DNA from 3 places in the Streptomyces sp. NPDC090499 genome. Region 1 is predicted to be linked to each of the others. Evidence: riboswitches for the same ligand, from Rfam matches in the RefSeq annotation. Region 1 holds a riboswitch; each other region holds the start of a gene.
The links. A riboswitch is a leader RNA that binds a small molecule or an ion and turns the genes downstream of it on or off. The one in region 1 is predicted to bind S-adenosylmethionine.
Positions count from the first base shown of each region.

Region 2: linked by a shared signal. The riboswitch ahead of ACIQVL_RS37175 (putative leader peptide) and the one ahead of thrC (threonine synthase) in region 1 are both predicted to bind S-adenosylmethionine.
Region 3: linked by a shared signal. The riboswitch ahead of ACIQVL_RS02080 (aminotransferase class V-fold PLP-dependent enzyme) and the one ahead of thrC (threonine synthase) in region 1 are both predicted to bind S-adenosylmethionine.

Region 1 covers NZ_JBIVXP010000007.1:166,036-175,752, forward strand. Annotated here, with positions in the region: gene ACIQVL_RS26055 (helix-turn-helix domain-containing protein) at 1-350, opposite strand, end outside; gene ACIQVL_RS26060 (metal-dependent hydrolase) at 350-1,072, opposite strand; gene ACIQVL_RS26065 (trehalose-6-phosphate synthase) at 1,202-2,626, opposite strand; gene ACIQVL_RS26070 (glucosyl-3-phosphoglycerate synthase) at 2,747-3,691, opposite strand; SAM riboswitch class I at 3,849-4,002, shown strand; gene thrC (threonine synthase) at 4,021-5,304, shown strand; gene ACIQVL_RS26080 (MoaD/ThiS family protein) at 5,348-5,623, shown strand; gene ACIQVL_RS26085 (cold-shock protein) at 6,092-6,298, shown strand; gene groL (chaperonin GroEL) at 6,682-8,304, shown strand; gene ACIQVL_RS26095 (SDR family NAD(P)-dependent oxidoreductase) at 8,464-9,162, opposite strand; gene ACIQVL_RS26100 (helix-turn-helix transcriptional regulator) at 9,268-9,717, shown strand, end outside.
Region 2 covers NZ_JBIVXP010000014.1:8,266-17,982, reverse strand. Annotated here, with positions in the region: gene ACIQVL_RS37180 (DUF427 domain-containing protein) at 59-874, opposite strand; SAM riboswitch class IV at 1,171-1,284, shown strand; gene ACIQVL_RS37175 (putative leader peptide) at 1,319-1,435, shown strand; gene ACIQVL_RS37170 (ABC transporter substrate-binding protein) at 1,659-3,278, shown strand; gene ACIQVL_RS37165 (ABC transporter permease) at 3,282-4,241, shown strand; gene ACIQVL_RS37160 (ABC transporter permease) at 4,238-5,164, shown strand; gene ACIQVL_RS37155 (dipeptide ABC transporter ATP-binding protein) at 5,248-6,939, shown strand; gene ACIQVL_RS37150 (cupin domain-containing protein) at 6,896-7,384, opposite strand; partial or broken gene ACIQVL_RS37145 (FMN reductase (NADPH)) at 7,346-7,600, shown strand; gene ACIQVL_RS37140 (nitroreductase) at 7,835-8,500, shown strand; gene ACIQVL_RS37135 (RNA polymerase subunit sigma) at 8,497-9,378, opposite strand; gene ACIQVL_RS37130 (MarR family winged helix-turn-helix transcriptional regulator) at 9,597-9,717, opposite strand, start outside.
Region 3 covers NZ_JBIVXP010000001.1:452,411-462,127, reverse strand. Annotated here, with positions in the region: gene ACIQVL_RS02115 (Ig-like domain-containing protein) at 1-1,184, shown strand, start outside; gene ACIQVL_RS02110 (hypothetical protein) at 1,307-1,708, opposite strand; gene ACIQVL_RS02105 (heme-copper oxidase subunit III) at 1,887-2,507, shown strand; gene ACIQVL_RS02100 (c-type cytochrome) at 2,585-3,397, shown strand; gene ACIQVL_RS02095 (Rieske 2Fe-2S domain-containing protein) at 3,394-4,455, shown strand; gene ACIQVL_RS02090 (cytochrome bc complex cytochrome b subunit) at 4,452-6,092, shown strand; gene trpD (anthranilate phosphoribosyltransferase) at 6,223-7,287, shown strand; SAM riboswitch class IV at 7,541-7,657, shown strand; gene ACIQVL_RS02080 (aminotransferase class V-fold PLP-dependent enzyme) at 7,823-9,184, shown strand; gene ACIQVL_RS02075 (Lrp/AsnC family transcriptional regulator) at 9,348-9,629, opposite strand; gene ACIQVL_RS02070 (rhomboid family intramembrane serine protease) at 9,626-9,717, opposite strand, start outside.

The DNA.
Region 1 (9,717 bases):
AGCCGCCAGATCTCCAGGCTGTTGCCGCTGCTGATCCGGCGCAGCAGTTCCCGGGAGACCTCGCCCGGTTCCGCGGGCGTGGCCGGACGGAAGACCGGCCCGGTGTCGGCGTCGCGTGCCAGCAGGTCGGCGATCGGAATGCGCAGGGCGATCGCGATCGCGTCCAGGGTGTCGATGGTCGGATTGCCGTTGCCGGCCTCCAGCTGCGACAGCGTGGCCTTGCTCAGCCCGGCGCGCCGGGCCATCTCGGCGGCGCTCATGCCGCGCTGCTGGCGGCGCAGCCGGATCTTCGCGCCGACCGCGGCCGCGGTACTGCTCACCGGCTGCCGGCCGGACGGCGGGGGCGTCATCAGCGGCTCCTGTGGGTCGCGGTGTAGGACACGCGGACGCGGCCCTTCTTCACCTTCAGCGTCGGCAGGACCACCTCGGCGAGATCGCCGAGGCTGCGCACGTGCGTGCCTCCGCACGGCGCGTGGTGCAGGGTGCCCAGGTGCACCACGCGCCGTCCCTCGCCCTCGTGGCGCGCGAGGACGGGCAGGTCGTCGGCGATCGCGGTGGCGACGGCGGCCCGCAGCGCGGCGGTCGCCTCCTCCCGTCCCTCGGGATCGGCCAGCCGGGTGTCCGGCTGCGGCGTCCGGAACTCGATCCGGGCCTGGCCGGGGAAGTGGTTGCTCGCGACCATCTCCCACCCCTGCGTCCGCCCGGCGGCCTCGACCAGGTGCCCGGCCGTGTGCAGCGCGGCGTGTGCCGTCCGGGCGTCCATGTCGATCCGCGCCCGGACCCGCCGGCCCACGGCGAGGGACGGCAGCGTGCCGCCCTCGGGCGCGACGGCGACGACCAGCCCCGACTCGCGGTCCCGTACGGGGACGATCTCCGTGTCGTCCAGCAGGCCCCGGTCGGCGGGCTGGCCGCCGCCCTGCGGATGGAACAGGCAGTGCTCGACGGCCGCCCACGGCGTTCCGTTCTGCTCGCCGACGGCGATCACCCGGGTGTCCACCTGTTCCAGGTAGGTGTCGTCGAGGTAGGTGCCGACCTGTGCGGCCACCTGAACGATCTCAGCTGAATGAACCATGCGTTCACTATAACGAACTCACTCGGAATGGTGAACCCATCGTTCGTTATAGTGAACGCATGGGACGTGGCGGCGCCGGGCAGCGGAGCCGGTGAGCGCTCCGGCCCCAGGACTGCGGCGGCGGAGAACTCAGCCGCCCAGCGCCCCCAGCTGATCCAGGAACCACTGCGCGGGCGGCAGCGCGGTGGCTCCCGCGGCCAGCCGCTTGCAGCGCTCCGTGCGCTCCTCCACCGGCATCGTCAACGCCCGGTGCAGGGCCTCCGCCGTCCCCCCGATGTCATAGGGGTTCACCACCACCGCGTCCTCGCCCAGCTCCTCGTACGCCCCGGCCTCCCGCGACAGCACGAGCACGCACCCCTCGTCCGACACCACCGGGATCTCCTTCGCCACCAGGTTCATGCCGTCCCGGATCGGGTTCACCAGCGCCACGTCGGCCAGCCGGTACGCCGCCAGCGAGCGCGCGAAGTCGTCCTTGACGTGCAGCACGACTGGCGTCCAACCCGCCGTCCCGTAGGCCGAGTTGATCTCGTCCGCGACCCGCTGCACCTCCGCCGTGTAGTCGCGGTACACGGACAGGTCCTGCCGCGACGGATACGCGAACGCGACATGCACCACCCGCTCCCGCCACTCGGGGTGGCCGTCGAGCAGCTGCCGGTACGCCAGCAGCCCCCGCACGATGTTCTTCGACAGCTCCGTCCGGTCGACCCGGACGATCGTCCTACGCCCCTCGCCGCCGATCTCCGCCCGCAGCGCCCGCATCCGCTCGTCCACGTCCGGCTCGTGCGACCGCTTCCGCAGGAAGTCCGCGTCGGCGCCCAGCCCGTGCACCCCGATCCGGGTGTCCGAGGAGGGGATCCCCGGCCCCAGCACCGCATGGCAGCAGTCCGTGAACGCGTCCGCCCACCGCCGCGTCAGGAACGCCGCGTGGTCGGCGCCCAGGATCCCGCCGAGCAGCTCCGCCGCGATGTCGTCGGGGAGGAGCCGGAAGTAGTCCGGCGGCGCCCACGGGGTGTGGGAGAAGTGGCCGATGCGCAGGTCCGGGCGGAGCTGCCGGAGCATGCGCGGCGCGAGCGCGAGGTGGTAGTCCTGGATGACCACCACCGCCCCCTGGCCCGCCTCCTGCGCCAGCGCTTCCGCGAAGGCGCGGTTGTAGGCCTGGTACGACCCCCACTGCCGCCGGAACTCCGCGTCGAAGACCGGTTCCAGCGGGGTCTGGTAGAGCATGTGGTGGACGAACCAGAGCACCGAGTTGGCGATGCCGTTGTACGCGTCGGCGAATACGTCCGCGTCGATGTCGAGCATGCGGACCTGCTGCCCGCCGGTGTCCCCGGCCGGCAGCCGGCCGCCCTCGGCCCGCCGCACCGCCTCCCGGTCGCCGTCGCCGAGCGCGGCGCACACCCAGACCGCGTTCGCGTCCGGCCCGATCGCCGACAGGCCCGAGACCAGCCCGCCGCCGCCCCGTTTGGCGTGCAGCGAACCGTCTTCGCGCAGGTCGTACGAGACCGGGCCGCGATTGGACGCGACCAGCACCTCGGCACCGCCGGTGGAAGCCATGGGGGAAGCCATACGCCTCAACCTAGCCCGGCCCGTAAACGCTCAAACGTACGGCCGCGCCCGACGCGCCGCCGTATACGGCCGTACGGCGAACTCACGCCACGCACGCGGACCCCGCACTCACGCCACCTTGCGCTCGGCGTACTCCGTGATCTCCACCATCGGCGGGCGTTCCTCGGTGTCCACGGAGTACGTGCGGGGCTCGAAGCCGTCCTCGCCCCGTTCGAACTGGGTGAGGGCGGGCCGGATCAGGTGGCCGCGGGCCAGCCGGAGCTGGGCCGTGCGGTAGATCGCGGCGGACATCCGGCCGAGGGCCTGGCCGTCCTGGTGGCGGTGCTTGCGGACGCCGACGTCGACCTGGGCGAGGGCGTCGAGCCCCACCAGGTGCAGGGCGTCGACCAGCATGCCCAGCTCCACGCCGTAGCCGACCGGGAACGGGAGCTGTTCCAGCAGCGAGCGGCGGGCCGCGTACTCGCCGCCGAGCGGCTGGACGAAACCGGCCAGCTGCGGCCAGTGCATGTTCAGCAGCGGGCGGGCCATCAGCTCGGTGACCCGGCCGCCCTGCCCGGCGGCGCCGCCGAGCGGGCGGTCGTACATCGCCTTGACGAGGTCCACGCCCGGTTCGGTGAGGAGCGGGCCGACGATGCCGGTGACGAAGTCGGAGGAGAACTCCCGCAGGTCGGCGTCGATGAAACAGACGATGTCCCCGGTGGTGACCAGGAGGGAGCGCCAGAGGACCTCGCCCTTGCCGGGGACGGCGGGGATGCGGGGCAGGATCGCGTCGCGGTGCACCACGCGGGCGCCGGCGGCCGCGGCGACGGCCGCCGTGCGGTCGGTGGAGCCGGAGTCGACGACCACGATCTCGTCGACGAGCGGCACCTGCTGCATGAGGTCGTGGCGGATGATCGCGACGATGTCGCCGACGGTCTCCTCCTCGTTGAGCGCGGGCAGCACGACGCTGACCGTCTGCCCGGAGGACCGTTTGGCTGCCATGATCTTGTGCAGGGGGCGGTCGGTTACGGACCAGGAGCGGGTGGCCAGCCAGCGCTCGGCTTCTTCCAGCACGGTCAGCGGCTCCTCACTGTCACGGTCACACGACGAGGTGTGATCCATCTCGCGGTTCGGACGACTCTCTCAACTGTCCTGGCCTTCGGTTACAGTCTTGAACAACGCCGATGACCATCGCATGTCCTGGGGTCACCCGGCGTTGACAACTACATACCGCTCATCCAGAGGGGCAGAGGGAAACGGCCCGATGAAGCCCCGGCAACCCTCCAGTCGGTACTCGTAGATCACTGTCGATCGCCGCGAGGCTCCCGGCTAGGGAAGGTGCCAAATCCGTCTCACGGCGAGATGCGTCGTGAGGAAGATGAGGAGAAAGGGCCTCGCCTCACATGGCTGTGCAGACTGTTGCAAGCACCACGGATTCCACCGTCGACCTTGGTCCCGCCGCCGCCCTGAGCTGCCGCGAGTGCGGTCACCGGGTGCCGCTCGGCCCGGTCTTCGCCTGCGAGGAGTGTTTCGGCCCGCTGGAGATCGCGTACGACTTCTCGGCCTACGACACCGAGGAACTCCGCAAGACGATCGAAGCGGGTCCCGCGAACATCTGGCGCTACGCGCCGCTGCTGCCCGTCCCCGCGGACGTGGCGACCAAGCCGAACATCAACCCCGGCTGGACCAAGCTCGTCCAGGCCGACAACCTGGCCCGCGAGCTCGGGGTGACCGGCGGGCTGTACGTGAAGGACGACTCCGGCAACCCGACGCACTCCTTCAAGGACCGCGTCGTCGCCCAGGCCGTCGAGGCCGCCCGCGCCTTCGGCTACACCACCCTCTCCTGCTCCTCCACCGGCAACCTGGCCGGCGCGGTCGGCGCCGCCGCCGCCCGCGCTGGCTTCCGCTCCTGCGTCTTCATCCCGCACGACCTGGAGCAGGGCAAGGTCGTCATGGCCGCGATCTACGGCGGCGAGCTCGTCGGCATCGAGGGCAACTACGACGACGTGAACCGTTTCTGCTCCGAGCTGATCGGTGACCCGGCCGGCGAGGGCTGGGGCTTCGTCAACGTCAACCTGCGGCCGTACTACGCGGAGGGTTCCAAGACCCTGGCGTACGAGATCTGCGAGCAGCTCGGCTGGCGGATCCCGGACCAGCTGGTCGTCCCGATCGCCTCGGGATCGCAGCTGACGAAGATCGACAAGGGGCTGCAGGAGCTGATCAAGCTCGGTCTCGTCGAGGACCGGCCGTACAAGATCTTCGGTGCCCAGGCCGAGGGCTGCTCGCCGGTGTCGGTGGCCTACAAGGAGGGCCACGACGTGGTCCGCCCGCAGAAGCCGAACACCATCGCCAAGTCGCTGGCCATCGGCAACCCGGCCGACGGGCCGTACGTCCTCGATATCGCGCGGCGTACCGGCGGCGCGGTGGAGGACGTCACCGACGAGCAGGTCGTCGACGCCATCAAGCTGCTCGCGCGGACCGAGGGAATCTTCGCGGAAACCGCCGGCGGAGTGACGGTTGGAGTCACCAAAAAGCTCATTGAGAATGGGTTGATTGATCCGGCGAAGTCGGTCGTTGTACTCAACACCGGTGATGGACTGAAGACGCTGGACGCGGTGGCGGGGACCGGACTCACCGCGACCATTCGCCCGAATCTGGAGTCTTTCCGCGAGGCCGGGCTCGCCTGAGTCCCCCGAGAAATAGGGCGTTGCCCGGACCGGAGGTAAAAACGTGAGCGTCACCGTTCGCATCCCCACCATCCTGCGCACCTACACCGGTGGCCAGGCCGAAGTCGCCGCCGAAGGGGCCACGCTCGGCGAGGTCATCTCGGACCTGGAGAAGAAGCACACCGGCATCTCCGCGCGGGTTCTGGACGACCAGGGCAAGCTGCGCCGGTTCGTCAACGTGTACGTCAACGACGACGACGTGCGCTTCGAGCAGGGCCTGGAGACCGTCACCCCGGACGGCGCCGGCGTCTCCATCATCCCGGCCGTCGCCGGAGGCTGACCTGCGGCCCCGCTTGACAGGCTGATCGAATGACCGAACATTACCTTCGGTAACGCCGATCACCGACTGTTCATCCGATTGCCCCCTCCGTGAGAGAAGCGGAGGGGGCAATTCTGTGTGGTTGAGCGCGGTACAGTTGGGGAACACGGTCCCGATCTCCAGGTCGGGAGCCCCGTATTCGATACCGCGAGCCCGACAAGAAGTAGCCAAAGTGCGCGGGTTATATGCGGCTTTTGTGGCCTTTATGGGGCCCGACTTGCCCTGAATTCGGCCGAATTCTTGCTACATTCCGGACCCCTTCCGTCCAGAATTCTCGTCCGATTGACCTGTTGCAGACGGCAGTTGGACAGATACATTCAGCCGCGGTCGACGCGTTCCGGCGCACGCCCCCAACCAATGGGGGGTGAGGTCTGACCCGGATCCGCGAAGTGTGGATCTGTGCAAGGGCCAGTAATAGGGGAGTTAGGCATGGCTCAGGGCACCGTCAAGTGGTTCAACGCGGAGAAGGGGTACGGCTTCATCGCGGTCGACGGTGGTGCGGATGTTTTCGTCCACTACAGCGCGATTCAGATGGACGGCTACCGCACCCTGGAAGAGGGTCAGCGGGTCGATTTCGAGATCTCGCAGGGCCAGAAGGGGCCGCAGGCGGACATGGTCCGGCTGGCGACCAGCTGAAGCACGCGCCGACTGACAGCGACGTTCTTCTGTATTTCTTCGAAGGGCTCGTGCCTCCCGGGGCACGAGCCCTTCGGCATGTCCCGGGCTCCCGGCCCGCAGGTCCCTGGCTCCCGGCCCCCGTGCCCCGGGCGCCGGCCCGCAGGTTCCGGGCCTCCGCTCCTCATGTCCTGGGCCCCAGTCCGCGAGAGCCGCTTGCACTCGCCTAGGCCGAGTGCTAATCATTGGCGTTAGCACTCTGAAGGTGAGAGTGACAACGAAGGACCGGGTCGGTGAGGCCCGCAGGCCGGGTGGGGCAAGGAACCCACGGGTCGGCGAGCCGTCCGTCGCGGGCGCGGGCGCGGTCCGAAGACTCACCCCCAGTCCTGGAGGGACCACTTCACATGGCCAAGATCATCGCGTTCGACGAGGAGGCGCGGCGCGGCCTTGAGCGCGGTATGAACCAGCTCGCCGACGCCGTCAAGGTCACCCTCGGCCCCAAGGGCCGCAACGTCGTCCTTGAGAAGAAGTGGGGCGCCCCCACGATCACCAACGATGGTGTGTCCATCGCCAAGGAGATCGAGCTGGAGGACCCGTACGAGAAGATCGGCGCCGAGCTGGTCAAGGAAGTCGCCAAGAAGACGGACGACGTCGCCGGTGACGGTACGACCACCGCGACCGTGCTCGCCCAGGCCCTGGTCCGCGAGGGCCTGCGCAACGTGGCCGCCGGTGCCAACCCGATGGCCCTGAAGCGCGGTATCGAGAAGGCCGTCGAGGCGGTCTCCGGTGCCCTCCTCGAGCAGGCGAAGGACGTCGAGACCAAGGAGCAGATCGCCTCCACGGCCTCCATCTCCGCCGCCGACACCCAGATCGGCGAGCTCATCGCCGAGGCCATGGACAAGGTCGGCAAGGAAGGCGTCATCACCGTCGAGGAGTCCCAGACCTTCGGTCTGGAGCTGGAGCTCACCGAGGGTATGCGCTTCGACAAGGGCTACATCTCGGCGTACTTCGCCACCGACATGGAGCGTATGGAGGCGTCCCTCGACGACCCGTACATCCTGATCGCCAACTCGAAGATCGGCTCCGTCAAGGACCTGCTCCCGCTCCTGGAGAAGGTCATGCAGTCGGGCAAGCCGCTGCTGATCATCGCCGAGGACGTCGAGGGCGAGGCCCTGTCGACCCTGGTCGTCAACAAGATCCGCGGCACCTTCAAGTCCGTCGCCGTCAAGGCCCCGGGCTTCGGCGACCGCCGCAAGGCGATGCTGAACGACATCGCCATCCTGACCGGCGGCGAGGTGATCTCCGAGGAGGTCGGCCTCAAGCTGGAGAACACCACGCTCGACCTGCTGGGCACCGCCCGCAAGGTGGTCATCACCAAGGACGAGACCACCATCGTCGACGGTGGCGGCTCCTCGGACCAGGTCGCCGGCCGGGTCAACCAGATCCGCGCCGAGATCGAGCAGTCCGACTCGGACTACGACCGCGAGAAGCTCCAGGAGCGCCTGGCCAAGCTCGCCGGTGGCGTCGCCGTCATCAAGGCCGGTGCCGCGACCGAGGTCGAGCTCAAGGAGCGCAAGCACCGCATCGAGGACGCCGTGCGCAACGCCAAGGCGGCCGTCGAGGAGGGCATCGTCGCCGGTGGTGGCGTGGCCCTGCTGCAGGCCTCCTCGGTCTTCGAGAAGCTGGAGCTGGAGGGTGACGAGGCGACCGGTGCCGCCGCCGTCAAGCTCGCGCTGGAGGCCCCGCTCAAGCAGATCTCCGTCAACGCCGGCCTCGAGGGCGGCGTCGTGGTCGAGAAGGTGCGCAACCTGACCCCGGGTCACGGCCTGAACGCCGCGACCGGCGACTACGTCGACATGATCGCCGAGGGCATCATCGACCCGGCGAAGGTGACCCGCTCTGCCCTGCAGAACGCCGCCTCCATCGCCGCGCTGTTCCTCACCACCGAGGCCGTCATCGCCGACAAGCCGGAGAAGGCCGCCGCGGCCGCTCCGGGCGGCATGCCGGGCGGTGACATGGACTTCTGAGCCTGACGGCTCGGCAGTTCCTGCGCAGCACCGAGGGCGGCATCCCCTGTTCGACAGGGGGTGCCGCCCTTCGGCGTTTCCGCAGCCGGAGAGGTGCTGCGTGACGGTCGCTCCAGGTCCTTGCGCTGGTCGGAGGCGGCAGGCTCCGGACTGCCGGTGTCAGGACCAGGCGATCTCGCCATGGCGGTCGACGAAGCGTCCGGTGCCGGCGCCGGGCTCCTCGGTGGCGAGGGCGACGATCGCGTCCGTGCCCTCGGTGAGGGTCTGGAAGCCGCTGTGACCGTTGATGTCGGTCGCGGTGTAGCCGGGGTCGGCGGCGTTGACGCGAATGCCCTTGAGCCCCTTGGCGTACTGCGTGGTCAACATCGTCAGCGCCGCCTTCGAGGAGGCGTACAGCGGCACGACGACGTGCGACTCGGACCGGCCGGGGTCGTGGGTGAAGGCGAGGGAGCCCATGCCGCTGCTGACGTTGATGATCACGGGGTCGTCCGAGCGGCGCAGCAGCGGCAGGAACGCGGCGGTGGTGCGGACGACGCCGATGACGTTGACGTCGAGGACGGCGCGGGCGTCCGCGGCGGTGAGGCCGCCGGGATCACCGAAGGGTCCCTGGACCCCCGCGTTGTTGATCAGGACGTCGATCCTGCCCTCGTGCTCGGCGACGTCCGCGGCGGCGGCGGCCACCGACGCGTCGTCGGTCACGTCGACGGGGACGAAGCGTGCGCCCAGCGCGGCGGCTGCCTCCTCACCCCGCTCCCGGTCGCGGGCTCCCAGGAGAACGGTGTGACCGCACGCGATGAGGCGGCGGGCGGTCTCGCGGCCGATGCCCTTGTTGGCTCCGGTGATGAAAGTGATCGTCATGCCTTCGATGGTTGCCCGGACGACGGAGCCGGACCAGGGACGCTTCGACGGTGGGAAGACCAGTACCACCCTTGCGCCCCCGCAGGTGATCGGGGATGCGGGACGATGAGGAGCATGACGACGACACCCCCCGGGGCCGGGCTGGGCGCGGCGATCCGCACGTGGCGGAACCGGCTTCCCCCGTCGGCCGCCGGGCTGCCGGTCGTCCGCAAGCGCCGGGCTGTCGGGCTGCGGCGCGAGGAACTGGCCGACCTGGCCGGAGTGTCGGTCGACTACGTCGTGCGTCTGGAGCAGGGCCGGGCCACGACACCCTCGGCGTCGGTGGTGGCGTCCCTGGCACGCGCCCTCCAGCTGTCCACCGCCGAGCGGGACCACCTCTACCGGCTGGCCCGGATCGTGCCGCCGGCGGACGGCACGATCTGCGAGCATCTCCCGTCCGGTATGCAGCGAGTGCTCGTCCGCCTCGGAGACGTGCCGGTTGCCGTGTTCGCGGCGGACTGGCAACTGGTGTGGTGGAACGACGGGTGGGCCGCCCTGCTGGGCGACCCCTTGGCC
Region 2 (9,717 bases), on a different contig from region 1:
GTGCGGCCGACCGTGGTCCGGCGAGGCCCGTCGGGACGGACGCCGCGGTCGTGGCTCGTCAGGTGCGCCTCTGCTCCGAGAGCGCCTTGGTGAAGTGGGTGACGGGGCGTTCCACCCGCTCGCCGTCGAGGGTGATGTCGACCGCCTCGTTGTAGAACGCGAGGAGCCCCTGGACGGCGCCGACCGCGGGCAGCGGGTCCGGGTAGCTCCAGACGACGTTCGGCGGGACGTCGCCCTCGCCGCGCCACGACCAGTACTCGGCGGTGCCCTTGTACGGGCAGCCGGTGTGGTGGTCGGTGGCTTCGAGCAGGTCGAGGCGGACGTCCTCGCGCGGGACGTAGTAGCGGGTGGGCAGGCCGGTCTCGAAGAGCAGGACCGGCCGACGGGTGTCCGCGACGACCGTGCCGTCGATCTCGACCACGAGGTGCCGGCTGCTGGGGATGGCGTCCACCCGCTTGTGCGGGTCGCGGGGGTGGACGAAGATCTCTTCCTCCTCCTCGTACCAGTGGTCGAGGCCCCGGCCGACGCGCCGGAACCACTCGAAGGCGATGTGGTCGGCCAGGTCGGCCGCCGGGAAGGTCCAGGCGGCGTTGGCCAGCAACTCGCCGTCGACCTCGACGTCGTAGAAGATCCGCGAGCCGGTGTGGGTACCGGTCGGCGGGTTCTTCGCGGGACGCAGGAGTTCCTCGCGCACCTCCGCGCGCGGGAACGCGTACAGCGGCACGGGAACACCCGGCTCCCAGACAAGGACGGGGTGCCGGCTGTCGACGACCGTGACGTCACCCTTGCGGCCGCGCACCCAGCGCTCGCTCGGCTCCCACAGGAGCCCCTCGGGGGTGGTCCGCACGGCTCGCGCGGTGGGGAATGTGGTCATGACCGGCTCTCCTTCGGGCTTGACACGCGGTGACTTCGGCGACGTAGGGGCGTTTCTCCCGCCAGGCGGCGAACTGCCGGAGCGGCCGGAGAACCAACCACAGGTACTCCCCGACGCTGCCACGGGCACGCTCCCACACCGAGACGGGTTCGAAGCCGGAGCCGTCCGGGTCGGCGAAGGCCGGCAGGGGTGCCACCGCCCGGTGCCGGAGGCGGGTCCAGGTGTTCGCGTTCCCCGGACAGGGCGTCACGTGACGGCATTGACGTACGCCAAGATCGATCCGTAGCATCGCCAACGGCATTGAGTGTCAGCGTCAGGCCCTGGCTCGCTGACCGGCAACCCTCCCGCGCGGTGGGGTGCTCCAGGTGAAAGCCCGGCGGGATCACCGATGACTCCCGCAAGCGCGTGGCCCCGTGACCGGGGCCGGAGACGGGGAGGTTCGACATGCGGCACAGCGATGACTCCGCTGCTTCCCCCGCCGACGCCACGGCGTACTCCCGGCTCGCGCGCCGGCGCCACATCGACCTGAAGCGCTCGACCAGCTGCCTCTGTCGGGCCTGACCGGCCCGGCTGCCGCCGGCTGACGTTCCGTCACCGGTCCCGGCCCCTTCGCGCCGTTCCCTCCCTCGCCGCCGGTTCCCGGCGTCGTCCGCATGCCAAATCCCCTGTCTGCACAGCGCATCCCCGGCCGGAGTCCCGATCCGCCGGGGCCGCACACACCGTCATGCCTCCGCGCATCCGTGCGCGGTCGTGCCCCGGTGACACGAGTAGGAGAAAGCCCTCCGTGACTGCACTTCCGGATTTCAGACCCTCCCGATGGGCGCCCCTGGCCGCGCTCCTGACCACCAGCGTCCTGCTGACCGCATGCGGTTCGGGCGACGACGGCTCCGGCGGCGGAAGCGGCCGGGCGAGGTCCGGCGGCACCCTGACCTTCGCGGTGGGCTCCGACGCCGGCTGCGTGGACCCGCAGCAGGTCGCCGGCAACGACACCATCTACTCGGTGCGCCAGATCGTGGACTCCCTGACCGACCAGGACCCGAAGACCGGCAAGATCGTGCCGTGGCTCGCCAGGAGCTGGGAGATCAGCTCCGACGCGACGACGTTCACGTTCCATCTGCGGCCGGGCGTCACCTTCAGCGACGGCTCGGAGCTGACCGCGCAGGTGGTCAAGGACAACTTCGACGCGGTGCCGGGCCTCGGCGCCCTGGGCACCCTCGCCGAGGGCTACCTGAGCGGCGCCAAGAGCACCACCGTGGTCGACCCGCTCACCGTCAAGGTCGCCTTCAAGCAGCCCAACGCCCAGTTCCTGCAGGCGACTTCGACCCACTCGCTGGGGATCGAGTCCTCGGCGAGCGTCAGGAAGAGCCCGCAGCAGAAGTGCAGCGACGGGGTGGTCGGGTCCGGGCCTTTCGTGCTCAAGCAGTACGTGCAGAACCAGTCGGTCACCCTGGACAGGCGCACCGGCTACGACTGGGGCTCCTCGCTCTGGTCGAAGCAGGGCGCGGCCTACCTGGACAAGCTGGTGTTCAAGGTCGTGCCGGAGGCGGGCGTACGGGCCGGCAGTCTCCAGTCCGGGCAGGTGGACGCGATCAGCAGCGTCGGCAAGGCCAACGAGGCGTCCCTCAAGGGCGGCCAGGTCACCCTCCGGAGCCGCGCCAACCCCGGTGTGGTGTTCGGCCTGGGGCTCAACAACGCGCGGCCCCTGCTGAAGGACGCGAAGGTCCGTCAGGCGATCTCGGCCGCCGTCGACCGGAAGCAGATCGCCGACACGGTCTACCCGACCGGCACCCGGCCCGCGACCAGCATCCTGGCGCACACCACGCCCGACTACACCGATCTCTCGGCGGACCTGGCCCTCGACACGGCCAAGGCCAAGTCCCTTTTGGAGCAAGCCGGTTGGAAGGCGGACGGCGACGGCGTCCGCACCAAGGACGGCAAGAAGCTGGCCCTGACCATCAGCTGGTTCCCCAACGCGGCCACCAACCAGCCCGCGCTGGAGCTGGTCCAGCAGCAGCTCAAGGCGGTCGGCATCGACGTGGTGCTCAAGCAGCTGCCGGTCACGCAGTTCGCCACGACGCTCCAGTCGGGTGACTTCGACGTGGTGTGGGGGAACACGACCCGCGCCGACCCGGACATCCTGCGCAGCTCCTTCTCCACCCGGCTGGCCAACTTCTACCACCTCCCGACCAGTTCGCTGGACACGGCGCTGTCCGCGCAGGCCGCGACCACGGACACCGCGAAGCGTGAGCAACTGATCGGTGAGGCACAGCAGTTGATCGTGCGGAACGCGTACGACGTGCCGGTGGTGGAGCTCCAGACCCAGCTGGGCGTCTCGAACAAGGTGCACGACCTGACATTCGACTCCGGCAGCCGCGTCCAGCTGCACGACACCTGGATCGGCTAGCGCATGCGCCGCTATGTGATCAAACGGCTGGCGCAGGCGGTCGGGGTGCTGTGGGCGGCGTACACGGTGTCGTTCCTGGTGCTGGACCTCCTGCCCGGTGACCCGGTCTCCGCGATGGCGGGTGCCGGGATGGACACGGGGCAGGTCGATCCGGCCCAACTGGCCAGGCTGCGGCACGAGTACGGCTTCGACAAGCCGGTGCCGGTGCAGTACGCGGAGTATCTGGGGCGGGCGGTGCGCGGGGACTTCGGCGACGCGGTCTCCACCGGCCGCCCGGTGACCTCCACCCTGGCCGACGCGCTGCCGCAGACGCTCCAGCTGACCGGGGCCGCACTGCTGCTGGCGGTGGTCCTCGGCGGCGGCCTCGCGGTGGTGGCGACGTACACCTCGCGGCGGTGGCTGCGGCAGTTGCTGCTGTCGCTGCCCCCGCTGGGGGTGTCGGTCCCGGCGTTCTGGGTGGGGCTGTTGCTGGTCGAGGCGTTCTCGTTCAACCTGCACTGGTTTCCGGCGTTCGGCAACGACGGGCTCAAGGGGCTGGTGCTGCCTGCGCTCACGCTGGCCATCCCGACCGGCGCGCAGGTCGCCCAGGTGCTGGCGAAGAGCCTGCTGACCGCGCTGGACCAGGCCTACGTGGAGACCGCGCGCGCCAAGGGGGCCGGCCGGTGGCGGGTGCATCTGCGGCACGCGCTGCGCAACGCGTCGCTGCCGGTGCTGACGGTCGTCGGCCTGCTGGTCGGACAGCTGATCGCGGGTTCGGTGGTGGTCGAGACGGTGTTCTCCCGGGACGGTCTGGGCCGGGTGACCGCCGGGGCGGTCACCACCCAGGACATCCCGCTGGTCCAGGGGGTGGTGGTGTTCGGCGCGCTGATCTTCGTGGCGACGAACCTGCTCGTGGACCTCGTCTATCCGCTGCTGGACCCGCGGATCGTGGTGGCCTCGGACAGAAGGGCAGGCTTCGCATGAGTCAGAGCCTCGTCGACGACCAGGCCGGGGCCGCCCTCGGCTTCGCCCGGCCGGTCGAGAACGGATCCTCCTCGGAGCCGCCCGGCGGGCCCGCCGGCATCCGCCGGGTGCTGCGCTTCCTGCTGCGGCGTCCCGGTCTGCTGGTGTCCGTGGTCGTCCTCGTGCTGGTGGTGCTGGCCGCCTTCTGGCCGGACCTGTTCACCTCGCAGGACCCGCTGAAGGGGGTGCCGTCCCAGAACTTCCGCGGCCCGAGCGGCAGTCACTGGTTCGGCACCGACGAACTGGGCCGCGACGTCTTCTCCCGCGTGGTCCACGGCGCCCAGCTCTCCCTGAAGGCCACGCTGATCGCGGTCCTGGTCGCGTTCGTGGTCGGCGGACTGCTCGGTGTGGTCGCCGGGTTCGTGGGCCGCTGGGTGGACGACGTGCTGATGCGCTTCGTGGACGTCCTCCTCGCCATCCCCGCGCTGTTCCTTTCGCTGGCGCTGGTCACCGCGCTCGGGTACGGCACGGTGAAGGTGGCGGTCGCGGTCGGCACTGCCGGCGTCGCCTCCTTCGCCCGGGTGGCGCGGGCCGAGGTGCTGCGGGTGCGGCAGGCGGTGTTCGTGGAGGCGTCCCGGTCCTGCGGGGCCCGCTGGTACTCGGTGCTGGGCCGGCACGTGCTGCCCAACGCCGCCGGGCCGGTGATCGTGCTGGCCACCCTGGACTTCGGCTCCTCGATCCTGGCCGTGTCGGCGCTGAGCTTCCTCGGCTACGGCGCGCCGCCACCGGCCCCGGAATGGGGGACGTTGATCTCCGACGGCCGCAACTACCTGGCCAACGCCTGGTGGCTGACCGCGCTGCCCGGTCTGGCGATCGCCGCGACCGTGCTGGCCGCGAACCGCGTCGCGCGGGCGCTGGACGGCGAATGGGCACGACAGCGATGACCCACGACACGCATGAGAACAGTGACGCACACAAGAACCGCGGCGCACACGTGAACGGTGAAGCACGCGAGAACGGTGAGAACGTGACCGCACCACTCCTGGAGATCCGCGGCCTGTCCGTGTCGTACCGGACCCGGGGCGGCGCGGTACCGGCCGTACGGGGCGTGGACCTGGACGTATGGCCCGGACAGGTGACCGCCGTGGTCGGCGAGTCCGGCTCCGGCAAGAGCACCACCGCACACGCCGTCATCCGGCTGCTGGCGGCGAACGGCACCATCGACGCGGGCACCGTCCGCTTCGGCCGGCACGACCTGGCCGCCCTCTCCGAGGCGGAGCTGCGTACCGTGCGCGGCGCGCAGATCGGGTTGGTCCCGCAGGATCCGACCGTCTCGCTCAACCCGGTGAAGCGGATCGGCGAGCAGGTCGCCGAGGTGCTGCGCGTCCACGGCCTGGCGACCCGGCGCGCGGCGGCGGCCGAGGCGGTCGCCGTCCTCGACCGGGCCGGGCTGCCCGACGCGGCCGTCCGGGCCCGGCAGTACCCGCACGAGCTGTCCGGCGGCATGCGGCAACGCGCCCTCATCGCGATCGCGATCGCGGCGAAGCCCCGGCTGATCATCGCCGACGAGCCGACCAGCGCGCTGGACGTCACCGTGCAGCGGGTCATCCTCGACCATCTCCAGCACCTCACGGAGGAGTCGGGCACCGCGATCCTGCTGGTCACCCACGACCTCGGGGTGGCCGCCGACCGGGCCCAGCGCCTGGTGGTCATGGAGCAGGGCAGGCTCGTCGAGGCGGGCGAGACCCATGCCGTCCTCGCCGACCCGCAACACGACTACACCCGGCGGCTGCTGGCCGCCGCCCCGAGCCCGACCACGGCCCGCCCCCGTACCCCGGTCCCCGCAGCCCCGGCCGGCACGGCGCCTCCCCTGGTGGAGGCACGCAACCTGGTCAAGGAGTTCAGGCTGCCGCGGGCCGGCGGCGAGGCCCGGATCCTGCGCGCGGTCGACGACGTCAGCCTCACCCTGCGGCGCGGCCAGACCCTGGCTCTGGTCGGGGAGTCGGGCTCGGGCAAGTCCACCACCGCCCGGCTGGTGCTGCGCCTGGCCGGGGCGACCTCCGGACAGGTGCTGTTCGACGGCACCGACGTCACCACGGCCAGGGGTACCGCGGTCAGGGAACTGCGCCGGCGAGCCCAGCTCGTCTACCAGAACCCGTACGCCTCGCTGGACCCGCGCTTCTCCGTCGGGGAGGTGGTCACCGAGCCGCTGCGGGCGTTCAAGGTCGGCGACCGCGCCGCCCGGCTGGACCGCGCCCGCGAACTGCTCGACCGGGTCGCGCTGCCCGCCGCGACGCTGGAGCGCCGCCCGGCGGAACTGTCCGGCGGACAGCGCCAGCGGGTGGCCATCGCGCGTGCCCTGGCGCTCTCCCCCGACCTGGTGGTGTGCGACGAACCGGTCTCCGCGCTCGACGTGTCCGTGCAGGCCCAGGTCCTGGACCTGCTGGCCGAGTTGCAGGCGGACACCGGCGTGGCGTACCTGTTCATCTCGCACGACCTGGCCGTCATACGGCAGATCGCGCACCAGGTCGCCGTCATGCGGGGCGGACGGGTCGTCGAGACGGGCCCGCCGGCGGACCTGTTCTCCGAGCCCCGCCACGAGTACACCCGCGAGCTGCTGGCGGCGATCCCGGGCGGGCGGCGGGCCGGAGGGGGCCCGGACACGGGCCGGGCCGTCACACGCCGTCCGCCGGAAGGGCGTACAGGCCCGGCAGGTTGACCACGACGGCCTCCTGGGTGGTGCGGGCGATGACGACCACGGCCTCCTCGGCGGGGTCGGGGTTCTCCTCGCGGTGCGGCACGAACGGGGGGACGAAGATGTAGTCGCCCGGCGAGGTGCGCAGCCGTACCTCCGCGGGCCGGTCGCCCGTGTCGTCGAGGAAGACGAACTCGGGGTGCCCGCTCACGATGTAGATCGCGGTCTCGGACTCGCCGTGGTGGTGGTCCGAGCTGGCGGTCGCGGGGGCCACGTGGGTCTGGCCCATCCAGAGCTTCTCGGAGCCCACGGTCCGTCCGCTGACGGCGGCGAACCGGCGCATGCCGCCGGTCTGCGCGGTGTCGCCGTCGAGGGCGTCGGCGCGGACGTGGTGCAGCCGGGTGCGCAGCGGCGTCGCCGGGCGCTCCTGACCGTGCTGCCACCGGCGACCGGCGGCAGCACGGCGCACGTCCTGGCCATCGACTACGCCCTGCGCCCGGTCCTCAGCTCCATGGGCGCGGCGCACATCGTGCCCGGCTGGTTCACGCTCGACAAGCACATCACGACGGACGCCGACGGCCGGCTGACCGTGGCCCCCGCGTCGGCCGAGGCGCTGGCCGAGGTCACGGACCGCTTCTCGGCCGCGCTGCACGGCCGGCCGACCCGCCTGGCGGCCGCAGGCTGAGCCCTGCCCGTCACCGCTGCCGCGCATGACGAGGAGGGTTGCGGCGACACCTGGTACCGGGCGCCCCGCACGGTCCGGTACCGATCCGGCAGGCGCCGGACGCGGACTCCTCGCCCTGGAGCGCGGACCGCTTCCCGGCCGCATCCCATGCCACCCGCCCAATATGGTATTGACTGATACTATTTCAAGCGAGAAGATATCGGGTGTACCGGATGGAGAGGGGTGCCCGCGATCATGAACGTCTATGAGGCTGTCAGGAGTCGGCGGGCGGTCCGGGAATTCTCCGACCGGCAGGTTCCGCGGGAGGTGCTGGAGCGCGTACTGTCCGCCGCGGCCTGGGCTCCGTCCGCGTCGAACCTTCAACCGTGGCACGCCTACGTGCTGACCGGCCGGCCCCTGGCCGAGCTCAAGAAGCGTGCCGGCGAACGCATAGCGGCGGGCGATCCCTGGGACGAACCGGAGTACGAGCAGTACCCCCCGGTACTCGAAAGCCCCTACCAGGAGCGCCGATCCGCCTTCGGTGAGCAGCGCTACGGCGCGCTCGGCATTGCGCGTGCGGACCTGGAGGCGCGGCAGCGGGCCGCCGCCGCGAACTGGGACTGCTTCGGGGCGCCCGCGGCCCTGTTCTGCTACATCGACCGCCGTATGGGCCGACCCCAGTGGTCGGACCTGGGCATGTATCTGCAGTCCGTCATGCTGCTGCTCCGCGCCGAGGGGCTGCACAGTTGCACGCAGATGGCCTGGGCCAAGTATCACAGGACGGTCGCGGAGGTCCTGTCGCCTCCGGATGAACTCCTGCTCTTCTGCGGCATGTCGATCGGGCACGAGGACGTCACGGCAGGTCGGTCCCGTATCGGCCGGGCGCCGCTCGGGGAGACGGTCACCTTCGTGGACGGCTAGGGCCAGGGGCCAGGGGCGGGGGGCTGGTTCTGGTTCTGGTTCCAGGAGCGCAGCTTGTCGGGGTTGAGGACGACCCAGACCTGTGCGACACGGCGTTCAGCGATGTCGAAGCTGATGACGGCGGCGACCTGGTGACCGTAACGGGCGATGAGGCCGGTGCACCCGTTGACAGGGTGGGTGGCCAGGGCGGTGCGGGGGTGGCGGGCCAGGAGTGTCAGCAGACTGTGGGCGACCTGGCGGCTGCCGTGCACCGGTCTGTTCAGTGCACGGACCTTGCCGCCGCCGTCGAAGAACGCCGTGGCGTCGGGACACAGCAGCGACCCGAGCAGTTCGGCATCCCCGTCCACGCACGCCTGGCGGACGGTGCGGGCGACGAGATCGTGCACCTCCGGCGGAGTGGAGTGCGAACGCCGGGTGCGAAGACTGCGGCCGGCACGGTCGGCGAGTTCGGCGCACTCGGGCTCCGGGCGTCCCACGAGGCCGGCCACCGCGTCGGAGGTCGTCCCGAAGACGTCATGGAGCACGAACGCCGCCCACTCGGCCGGTGACAGCGAGTCCAGCGCGTCCAGCAGCACCCGGCCGACCTCCTCCTCCAGGGTCGCCTTGGTCCGGTCCCTCTCCGCGCCCTTCTCCGTCGCGCCGCGAGAGGGGCGGGCGAGCAGGCCCAGACAGATCGCGCCGGCGGTCTTCGCGAGCCAGTAGCGGGGAACCGCGATCTGCCCGCGCTTCGCGTCGGGCAGCCCGTACCACCGGCGGTAGGCCTCAGCGACCACGGCCTCCGCCTCGCGGGAGTCGCCCAGCATCCAGCAGGCGACGTCCAGCAGGTGCCGCCGCTCGTCGAGCAGCTCCGCTACCGGCACCGCGTCAGCATGGTCCATGGGGCTTCTCCCCTGACAGGGCTCAGCACGGCACGCGGCCGCGGACACGGAGGGTGCCGCACCTCCTCGATGCATCGGTTCAACCCATTGACCGGACAGACCGCAGGCTTGTGACGCACACGACTCACGACTCCGGGGCGGCCGGTCTTCGCTCAAGGCGACTGAACCGCATGAACCCACCGTTGCCCCGCAGTCCGGCCAGGCCCGGACCTACGCGCTCACGCCCTGCCGTCATCGGAGGGATGGGCGAACCGGGTCAGCAGCTCCGTCAGCAGCTCCCGCTCGCCCGCTTCCAGGCCGGCGACCAGGCGCTCGGCCGGCGGTTCCGCCGCCACATGC
Region 3 (9,717 bases), on a different contig from region 1:
GCGGTTCGGACGGCAACCCCCTCGCGGACAAGCCGTACGACGCGGCGGACCAGATCTCCTTCAACACGCCCACCGGGACGGGGAAGCGGGCCGACCCCGACAAGCCCCTGGAGGTCGTCGCCAAGAGCGACGAGGACCGCATCACGGACGTCACGGCCCAGGACGCCACCGGCCGCTTCGTGGCGGGCGAACTCGACGCCGACGGCCGCCGCTGGCACAGCACCTCCCCGCTGGCCGCCAACGCCCACTACACGGTCCAGGTGAGCACCGAGGACGAGAACGGCGCGCCCGGCCGCAAGACCCTCACCTTCGACACCAACACGCCCGCCACCCGGCAGCGGCTGAAGGTCACCTTCGGCCCCAAGGCCGGCGAGTACGGCGTGGGCCAGCCGGTCACCGCCCAACTCGACCACGGGATCAAGGACAAGACCCAGCGCGCCATCGTCGAGCGCGCCCTCAGGGTCGACTCGGTCCCGGCCGTGGAGGGCTCCTGGTACTGGGTGAGCGACAAGGAGCTCCACTACCGGCCCAAGGACTACTGGCCCGCCCACGCCACCGTCCAGGTGCACAGCAACCTGGACGGCATCAGGATCAGCGACCGCCTGTGGGGCGGCCCGGCCCAGCCGCTCAAGCTCACCATCGGCGACAAACTCCTCGCCGTCACGGACGCCGCCGCCCACCAGATGACGGTCTACAAGGACGACAAGGCGATCAACCAGATCCCCGTCACCACCGGCAAACCGGGCTTCGACACCCGCAACGGCGTCAAGGTCGTCCTGGAGAAGCAGTACTTCGTACGCATGCGCGGCACCACGGTCGGCATCGCCGAGGGCACCTCGGACTCGTACGACCTGCCGGTCTACTACGCCACCCGGGTCACCTGGTCGGGCGAGTACGTGCACGCCGCGCCCTGGTCGGTGGGCTCCCAGGGCTATGCGAACGTCAGCCACGGCTGCACCGGCATGAGCACCTCGAACGCCGAGTGGTTCTTCGACACCGTTCACCCGGGTGACCTGGTGAAGGTCGTCAACTCCAACGGCAAGACGATGGAGAACTTCGGCAACGGCTTCGGCGACTGGAACCTCACCTGGCAGAACTGGCGCAAGGGCAGCGCCCTCACCGACGCCACCCAGGACGGCCAGAAGCCCCAGAACGCGGCGAGAGTGCAGCCGGCCGCCCTTTGAAACGCCCCCAAGGACAGCCGACCCAGGGGCGCGGGGCCGTATCCGATATGCGGCCGCCGCCGCGCGGGCGCGACCATCCACACACGGCCCGCACGCGCGCACTCAGCCCGCGCCCCACCCCACTAGGCGCTCTGCAGCCTCTTCTGCCGCAACAGGGACGCCAGAGCCGAGGCGAACTCCACCGGCTCCACAGGCAGCGTCACAGCCGCGTCCGCCCGGCTCCAGGTGGCGAGCCACGCATCCTGCGGCCGCCCGATCAGCAGCAGCACCGGCGGGCAGTTGAACACCTCGTCCTTGATCTGCCGGCACATCCCCATGCCCCCCATCGGCACGGCCTCGCCGTCGAGCACGCACACGTCGATCCCGCCCTTGTCCAGCTCGGCGAGGACCGCCGCGGGTGTCGCGCACTCCACGAACTCGACGAACGGCACATCGGGAGCCGGCCGCCGGCCGGCGGCGAGCCGCACCTGCTCGCGGGTGTTGGAGTCGTCGCTGTAGACCAGCACCGTGGCGGTCGGCTGCATTGTTCCTCCGAGACGTCAGCGTCGTACGGACAGGACCGATGCGCCGGATGCTACTCCCCTGAACACCTCGTCAACACCTGTTGGAACACCGCTTCGATGGGCCATCCGGGCACTACACAGGGGGCGGACACTCCGAACGGCACCCCCCGGAGTGAGCGCGAGATAAGCGACCGACATAATGTCGGTCGTGGCGACAGCAACGACAGTAGAAACCGGGCACGCGCACCCGTCGGTCAACAGGCCGAACCTCACCAGCGTCGGAACCATCATCTGGCTGAGTTCCGAGCTGATGTTCTTCGCGGCCCTCTTCGCGATGTACTTCACCCTGCGATCGGTGACCGGCGAGGCTCACTGGAAGGAGATGGCGAGTCATCTCGACATCCCCTTCTCGGCGACCAACACCACGATCCTGGTGCTCTCCTCCCTCACCTGCCAGCTCGGCGTGTTCGCCGCCGAGCGCGGGGACGTGAAGAAGCTCCGGGGCTGGTTCATCGTCACCTTCATCATGGGTGCGATCTTCATCGGCGGTCAGATCTACGAGTACACGAACCTGGTCAAGGAGGACGGCATCTCGCTCTCCTCCGACCCGTACGGTTCGGTGTTCTACCTGACCACCGGCTTCCACGGCATGCACGTGACGGGCGGCCTCATCGCCTTCCTGTTCGTCCTGGGGCGCACCTACGCGGCGAAGAGGTTCACGCACGAGCAGGCGACCGCGGCCATCGTCGTGTCCTACTACTGGCACTTCGTCGACGTCGTCTGGATCGGCCTCTTCGCCACGATCTACCTGATCAAGTAGCCGGGCCGGCACCACGCGCCGCAGAAGCGCACTTTCCAGAAGCATCGACGCAGAAGATCCTGACACCGGGGTAATCCGTGAAAAAGCTCTCCGCACGACGACGCCATCCGCTGGCGGCGGTCGTCGTCCTACTCCTCGCGCTGGCATGCACAGGGGGGCTGTACGCCGCGTTCGCACCCGCGGGCAAGGCGCAGGCCGATGAAACATCCCAGTCCCTGACCATCGAGGAGGGCAAGAAGCTCTACTCGGTCGGTTGCGCCAGCTGCCACGGCACCGGCGGTCAGGGTTCGTCCGACGGCCCCAGCCTGGTGGGCGTGGGCGCCGCGGCCGTCGACTTCCAGGTCGGCACCGGCCGGATGCCGGCCGCCACCTCGCAGGGCCCGCAGGTCGTCAAGAAGAAGAACATCTACACCCAGGCCCAGATCGACCAGCTCGCGGCGTACATCGCCTCGCTGGGCGCCGGTCCCGAGGTCCCGACCTCGGAGCAGTACGGCCCGGACGGTGCCGACATCGCCAAGGGTGGCGAGCTCTTCCGCACCAACTGCGCGCAGTGCCACAACTTCGTGGGCTCGGGTGGCGCGCTGACCAAGGGCAAGTTCGCACCGGACCTGCAGGGCGTCGACCCGAAGCACATGTACGAGGCCATGCAGACGGGCCCGCAGAACATGCCGTCCTTCCCCGACACGACGCTGACGCAGAAGAACAAGAAGGACATCATCGCGTACCTGAACGCGGTCAACAGCAGCAACACGGAGAACCCCGGCGGTCTCAACCTGGGCGGCCTCGGGCCGGTCAGCGAGGGTCTGTTCGCGTGGATCTTCGGTCTCGGTGCACTGATCGCGGTCGCCGTCTGGGTCGCCGCTCGGACCGCAAAGGCCAAGAAGTCATGAGTAGCCAAGACATTCCAGAAGAGAACCTGCCCGCTGAGCAGGACCACCACGCGCACGGCGCGGTGAGCGTCGCGGACGAGAAGGACCCCTTCTCGGACCCGGGGCTGCCGCCCCACGAGCACCGGATCCAGGACATCGACGAGCGGGCCGCCAACCGGTCCGAGCGCGTCGTGGCCATGCTGTTCACGGTGTCGATGCTGGCCACGGTCGGCTTCATCGCCTCCTATGTGACGATCCCCAAAGACAAGTCGATCTTCGTCTTCCCGATCGGTCACATCAGCGCGCTGAACTTCGCCCTGGGCCTGACCCTCGGCGCGGCGCTGTTCTGCATCGGCGCGGGCGCGGTCCACTGGGCCCGCACCCTGATGTCCGACGTGGAGGTCGCCGACGAGCGGCACGCCATCGCGGCCGAGCCGGAGGTCAAGGCCAAGGTCCTGGCCGACTTCAAGCAGGGCGCGAAGGAGTCGGCGATCGGCCGGCGCAAGCTGATCCGCACCACGATGTTCGGCGCGCTGACCCTGGTCCCGCTCTCCGGCGTCGTGCTGCTGCGCGACCTCGGTCCGCTGCCGGGCACCTCGCTGCGCCACACGGCGTGGTCGAAGGGCAAGCTGCTCGTCAACATGAACACCAACGAGCCGCTGCGTCCCTCCGACGTCGCCGTCGGCTCGCTGACCTTCGCCAAGCCCGAGGGCGTCGAGGAGTCCCAGGAGGACTTCCAGAACGTGATGGCGAAGGCGGCCCTGATGATCATCCGGCTGCAGCCGGACAACATCAAGGACAAGCGCGAGCTGGAGTGGTCGCACGAGGGCATCGTCGCCTTCTCGAAGATCTGCACCCACGTGGGCTGCCCGATCTCGCTGTACGAGCAGCAGACCCACCACGTGCTCTGCCCGTGCCACCAGTCCACCTTCGACCTCTCCGACGGAGCCCGAGTGATCTTCGGCCCGGCCGGTCACGCCCTGCCGCAGCTGCGCATCGGCGTGAGCGAGGAGGGCTACCTCCAGGCGCTCGGCGACTTCGACGAGCCCGTCGGTCCTGCCTTCTGGGAGCGCGGATGAGCACTAACGAGAACTCCGAGTCCCGCGCCGAGCGCGGGAAGGCACCGGCCGGCGAGCGTGTCGCCGACTGGGCCGACGGACGGCTCGGGATCTACTCCCTGGCCAAGTCCAACATGCGCAAGATCTTCCCCGACCACTGGTCGTTCATGTTGGGCGAAGTGTGCTTGTACAGCTTCATCATCATCATCCTGACGGGTGTGTACCTGACGCTGTTCTTCCACCCGTCGATGAACGAGGTGGTGTACCACGGCAGCTACGTCCCGCTCCAGGGACAGATGATGTCCGAGGCGTTCAGCTCGACCCTGCACATCTCCTTCGACGTGCGCGGTGGCCTGCTCATCAGGCAGATCCACCACTGGGCCGCGCTGATCTTCCTCGCCGGCATGTTCGTGCACATGATGCGCGTGTTCTTCACCGGCGCGTTCCGCAAGCCGCGTGAGATCAACTGGCTGTTCGGCTTCCTGCTGTTCGTCCTGGGCATGTTCACCGGTTTCACCGGTTACTCGCTCCCGGACGACCTGCTCTCCGGCACCGGTGTCCGCTTCACCGAGGGCGCCATCCTGTCGATGCCGATCGTCGGCACGTACATCTCGTACTTCCTCTTCGGCGGCGAGTTCCCCGGCCACGACTTCGTGGGGCGGTTCTACTCGATCCACATCCTGCTGCTGCCGGGCATCATGCTGGGCCTGGTGGTGGGCCACCTGATCCTGGTCTTCTACCACAAGCACACGCAGTTCGCGGGTCCCGGAAAGACCGAGAAGAACGTCGTCGGCATGCCGCTGCTGCCGGTCTACATGGCCAAGGCCGGAGGCTTCTTCTTCCTGGTCTTCGGTGTCATCGCGGCCATCGCGGCGACCACCCAGATCAACCCGATCTGGGCCATGGGCCCCTACCGTCCGGACCAGGTGTCCACCGGCGCCCAGCCCGACTGGTACATGGGCTTCGCCGAGGGCCTGATCCGCTACATGCCCGGCTGGGAGATCAACTTCTGGGGCCACACCCTGGTCCTGGGCGTCTTCATCCCGCTGGTCCTGTTCGGTCTGGTCCTGGGCGCGATCGCGCTCTACCCGTTCATCGAGTCCTGGGTCACCGGTGACAAGAGCGAGCACCACATCCTGGACCGCCCGCGCAACGCTCCGACCCGTACCGGGTTCGGTGTCGCCTGGGTGACGGTGTACATGGTGGGCCTGATCGGTGGTGGCAACGACCTCATCGCCACCCACTTCCACCTGTCGATCAACGACGTGACCTGGTTCGTCCGGATCTTCTTCTTCGCCGGACCGGTGATCGCGTTCATCGCCACCAAGCGGATCTGCATGGGTCTGCAGCGCCGCGACCGCGACAAGGTGCTGCACGGCCGCGAGACCGGCATCATCAAGCGGCTGCCGCACGGTGAGTTCATCGAGGTCCACGAGCCGCTCTCGCAGGAGCAGCTGCACACCCTCACGGCGCACCACCAGTACGAGCCGGCCCAGGTCGGCCCGGCGGTCGACGAGAACGGTGTCGAGCGCAAGGTCAAGGGCTCCGAGAAGCTCCGTGCCAAGCTGAGCAGCGCCTACTACGGCGAGGACAACCAGATCCCGAAGCCGACTGTCGAGGAGTACAAGGAGATCACGAGCGGCCACGGCCACCACTGATCGACCGCGTCGCCACGCCACAGCCGAAGGGCCCCGTCCGTACACCGGACGGGGCCCTTCGCGGTGCCCGGAGCTGGATAGGGTAGGCCCGAGACCGGTTATGTCCCGTACGACGATCAGGAGCGGCCGTATGAGCGCTGTGACCCCCGCTGGAGGCGACACCGCGGCGGGCCGTTCCTGGCCCGAGGTACTGAACGCGCTGCTGTACGGCCAGGACCAGAGCTCCGACGCGACGGCCTGGGCGATGGACCAGATCATGCGCGGCCAGGCCACCGACGCCCAGATCGCGGGCTTCGTCGTCGCCCTGCGGGCCAAGGGCGAGACCGTCGAGGAGATCAACGGGCTCGTCCGCACGATGTACGAGCACGCCAACGTCATCGAGGTGCCGGGCCGCACCGTCGACATCGTAGGCACCGGCGGCGACGGCGCGAAGACGGTGAACATCTCCACGATGTCGGCGCTCGTGGTGGCAGGCACCGGGGCGAAGGTCGTCAAGCACGGCAACCGCGCGGCCTCCTCCGCGTCCGGGGCCTCCGACGTCCTGGAGAAGCTCGGCGTCAACCTCGACCTGACCCCGCAGCGGGTCGCCGAGGTCGCCGAGGAGGCAGGCATCACCTTCTGCTTCGCCGTCAAGTTCCACCCGGCGCTGCGGTACGCGGGCGCCGCGCGCGGCCAGCTGGGCATCCGCACGGTCTTCAACATCCTCGGCCCGCTCACCAACCCGGCACGGGTCCGTGCCCAGGCCGTCGGCGTCGCCGACCCCCGCATGGCCCCCGTCGTCGCCGGCGTCTTCGCCGAACGCGGTCACTCCTCCCTCGTCTTCCGCGGCGACGACGGCCTCGACGAACTGACGACGACCGCCACGTCCCGCGTCTGGATCGTCCGCGACGGCAAGGTCACGGAGGAGACCTTCGACCCCCGTGACGTCGGCATCGGCCTGGTCCCCGTGGAGGCGCTGCGGGGCGGCGACCCGTCGTACAACGCGGAGGTCGCCCGCAGGCTGCTGGACGGCGAGCAGGGCCCGGTGCGGGACGCGGTGCTGCTGAACTCGGCGGCGGCCCTGGTGGCCCTCGACCCGGGCGCCGGGGCACTGGCCGAGCAGCTCCGGGCCGGCATGGACAGGGCGGCGGAGTCGATCGACTCGGGTGCGGCCAAGCGGGTGCTTGAGCGCTGGGCAGCCGCGACGAACAAGTAAGGGGCACGGCCGACGGTGCGGAGGCGCGGTCAGGCCCCGCCGGGCCCCGCCGTCGTGGTTGATCGCCGTTGCGGCGGAAAGAGGAAGACCGGCGCCGATGCTGGTGAAGTCGGCGACCGGCCTGGGTCTCATCCCGCCGCAACGGCACGCAACCCGACACGGTGTTGCCGACGGTGCCCAGCCGGCCAGGCTCCCGTCCCGTCATCCGGACACGGGTTGCGCGTCGGCGATCACTTCACCTAGGTTTTTTGCAGGTCATGAGTGACAGTCATGAGGCCCCGGCCGACTGTCCGGCAACCCTCCGTCCGTGGCGGGGTGCCCCGGGTGAAGACCAGGCCGTAGGCAGCGAGGTCTACGGCAAGCGCGGACCCCTCACGAAACACCAGGGGTCCTGGTCGTCGAGGGAGCCTTCTGTGAGCAAGCGAATGCGATAGGGCGCCGAGCCCCGCCTCCGCACACCCCTTTCACCCTTCCCCGTGCTTGAGCCGTACCGGTTCGCGCGGTGATTCCCCTTGCCTCTCACAGGAGTTCCGCCATGTCCGTCTCCACCGCTGTCGCCGCCCAGTCCGTCTGTGCCCCCCTGCCCGTTCTGGGCCGCGATGTCACCGTCCCGCTCGTCACCGGCGGCGAGGTCGCCTATGCCGCCCTCGACTACGCGGCCAGCGCCCCCGCCCTGCAGCGGGTCTGGGACGACGTCGCGGCGTACGCGCCCTACTACGGCAGCGTCCACCGAGGCGCCGGCTACCTCTCCCAGCTCTCCACGGACCTCTTCGAGAACGCCCGCCGGGCCGTCGCCGAGTTCCTGGACTGCCGCCCCGACGACCAGCTGGTCTTCACCCGCTCCACCACGGACTCCCTGAACCTCCTGGCCCGTGCCCTGCCCGCCGGCTGTCAGGTCTTCGTCTTCGAGACCGAGCACCACGCCTCCCTGCTGCCCTGGCAGGACGCCCGCGTCACCTACCTCGACGCGCCCCGCACCCCGCGCCAGGCCGTCGAGACCCTGGAACGCGCCCTCGCCGACCGCGATCCCCACGGCCCGGCCCTGGTCTGCGTCACCGGCGCGTCCAACGTCACCGGCGAACTGTGGCCCGTACGGGAGCTCGCGGCCGCCGCGCACGCCCACGGCGCCCGGATCGTCCTGGACGCCGCCCAGCTGGCCCCGCACCACCCCGTCTCCGTCCAGGACCTGGACGTCGACTGGGTCGCCTTCTCCGGCCACAAGCTGTACGCCCCCTTCGGCTCCGGCGTCCTCGCCGGCCGCGCCGACTGGCTCCAGGCCGCCGAGCCCTACCTCGCGGGCGGCGGCGCCAGCCGCAAGGTCACCCGGCGCGAGGACGGGGGAGTGGCCGTGGAGTGGCACGAGAGCGCGGCGCGGCACGAGGCGGGCTCGCCCAACGTGATCGGCGCCTACTCCATCGCCGCCGCCTGCAAGGCACTCACCGAGGCGGGCTTCGGCACGCTGGTCGCCCGCGAGCAGTACCTGATCGAGAAGGTGCGGGCGGGGCTGGCCGGGGTCCCCGAGGTCCGGGTCCTCTCGCTCTTCGGCGACGACGCCCCCCGCGTCGGCGTGCTCAGCTTCGTGGTGGACGGCTGGAACAGCTCCCACTTCGCCGCGGCCCTCTCCGCCGAGTACGGCATCGGCGTCCGCGACGGCCTCTTCTGCGCCCACCCGCTGGTCAGGACCCTGCTGGGCACCGACCCGCAGACCCAGGGCGAGTGCGGGGCGCCGGAGGCGGCACCGGGCGAGAAGTCCCTCAACGCGATCCGCGTGAGCTTCGGGGCGGGGACGCCGGACGAGCACGTGGAGCGCTTCGTGAACGCCGTGAAGGAACTGGTTGCCCACGGCGCCAAGTGGACGTACCGCACGGAAGAGGGCCGCTGCGTCCCGGCGGTGTGATCCAGGCCGACCTCAGGGGCAGCGCCCCGTCAGGGGCGCGGGGAACTGCGCGGCAAGCCCCCACCGGTCCGCAGTGTCGTCTCTGCGGGTGCGTCGTGGCTGATCGCGCAGTTCCCCGCGCCCCCAAAAGAAAAGAAGGGCACGCTGCAGCCGGCGGCGCCTACTAGCTGTCCAGGCCGATCGCGAACGCCGCCTCCAGGTCGTGCTGGGAGTACGTGCGGAACGCGACGTGCGTGTCCGTGCCCTCCACGCCCTGGATCTTGCTGATGCGGCCCGGGATCACCTCGGCCAGGTCCTCGTGCTCGCGCACCCGGACCATGGCGATCAGGTCGTACGTACCGGTGACGGAGAAGACCTCGCTGACGCTGTCCAGCGCGGCGATCTGTTCCGCGATCTCGGGGATCCGGTCCACGCTGGTCTTGATGAGGACGATCGCGGTGATCACGGCTGGTTCTCTCCCTCGGGTGCCGGAGCTGGGGCGACCTTCACTTTAGTGGTACGGCCGTACCGCACCCACGCGTAACCGAACCCGA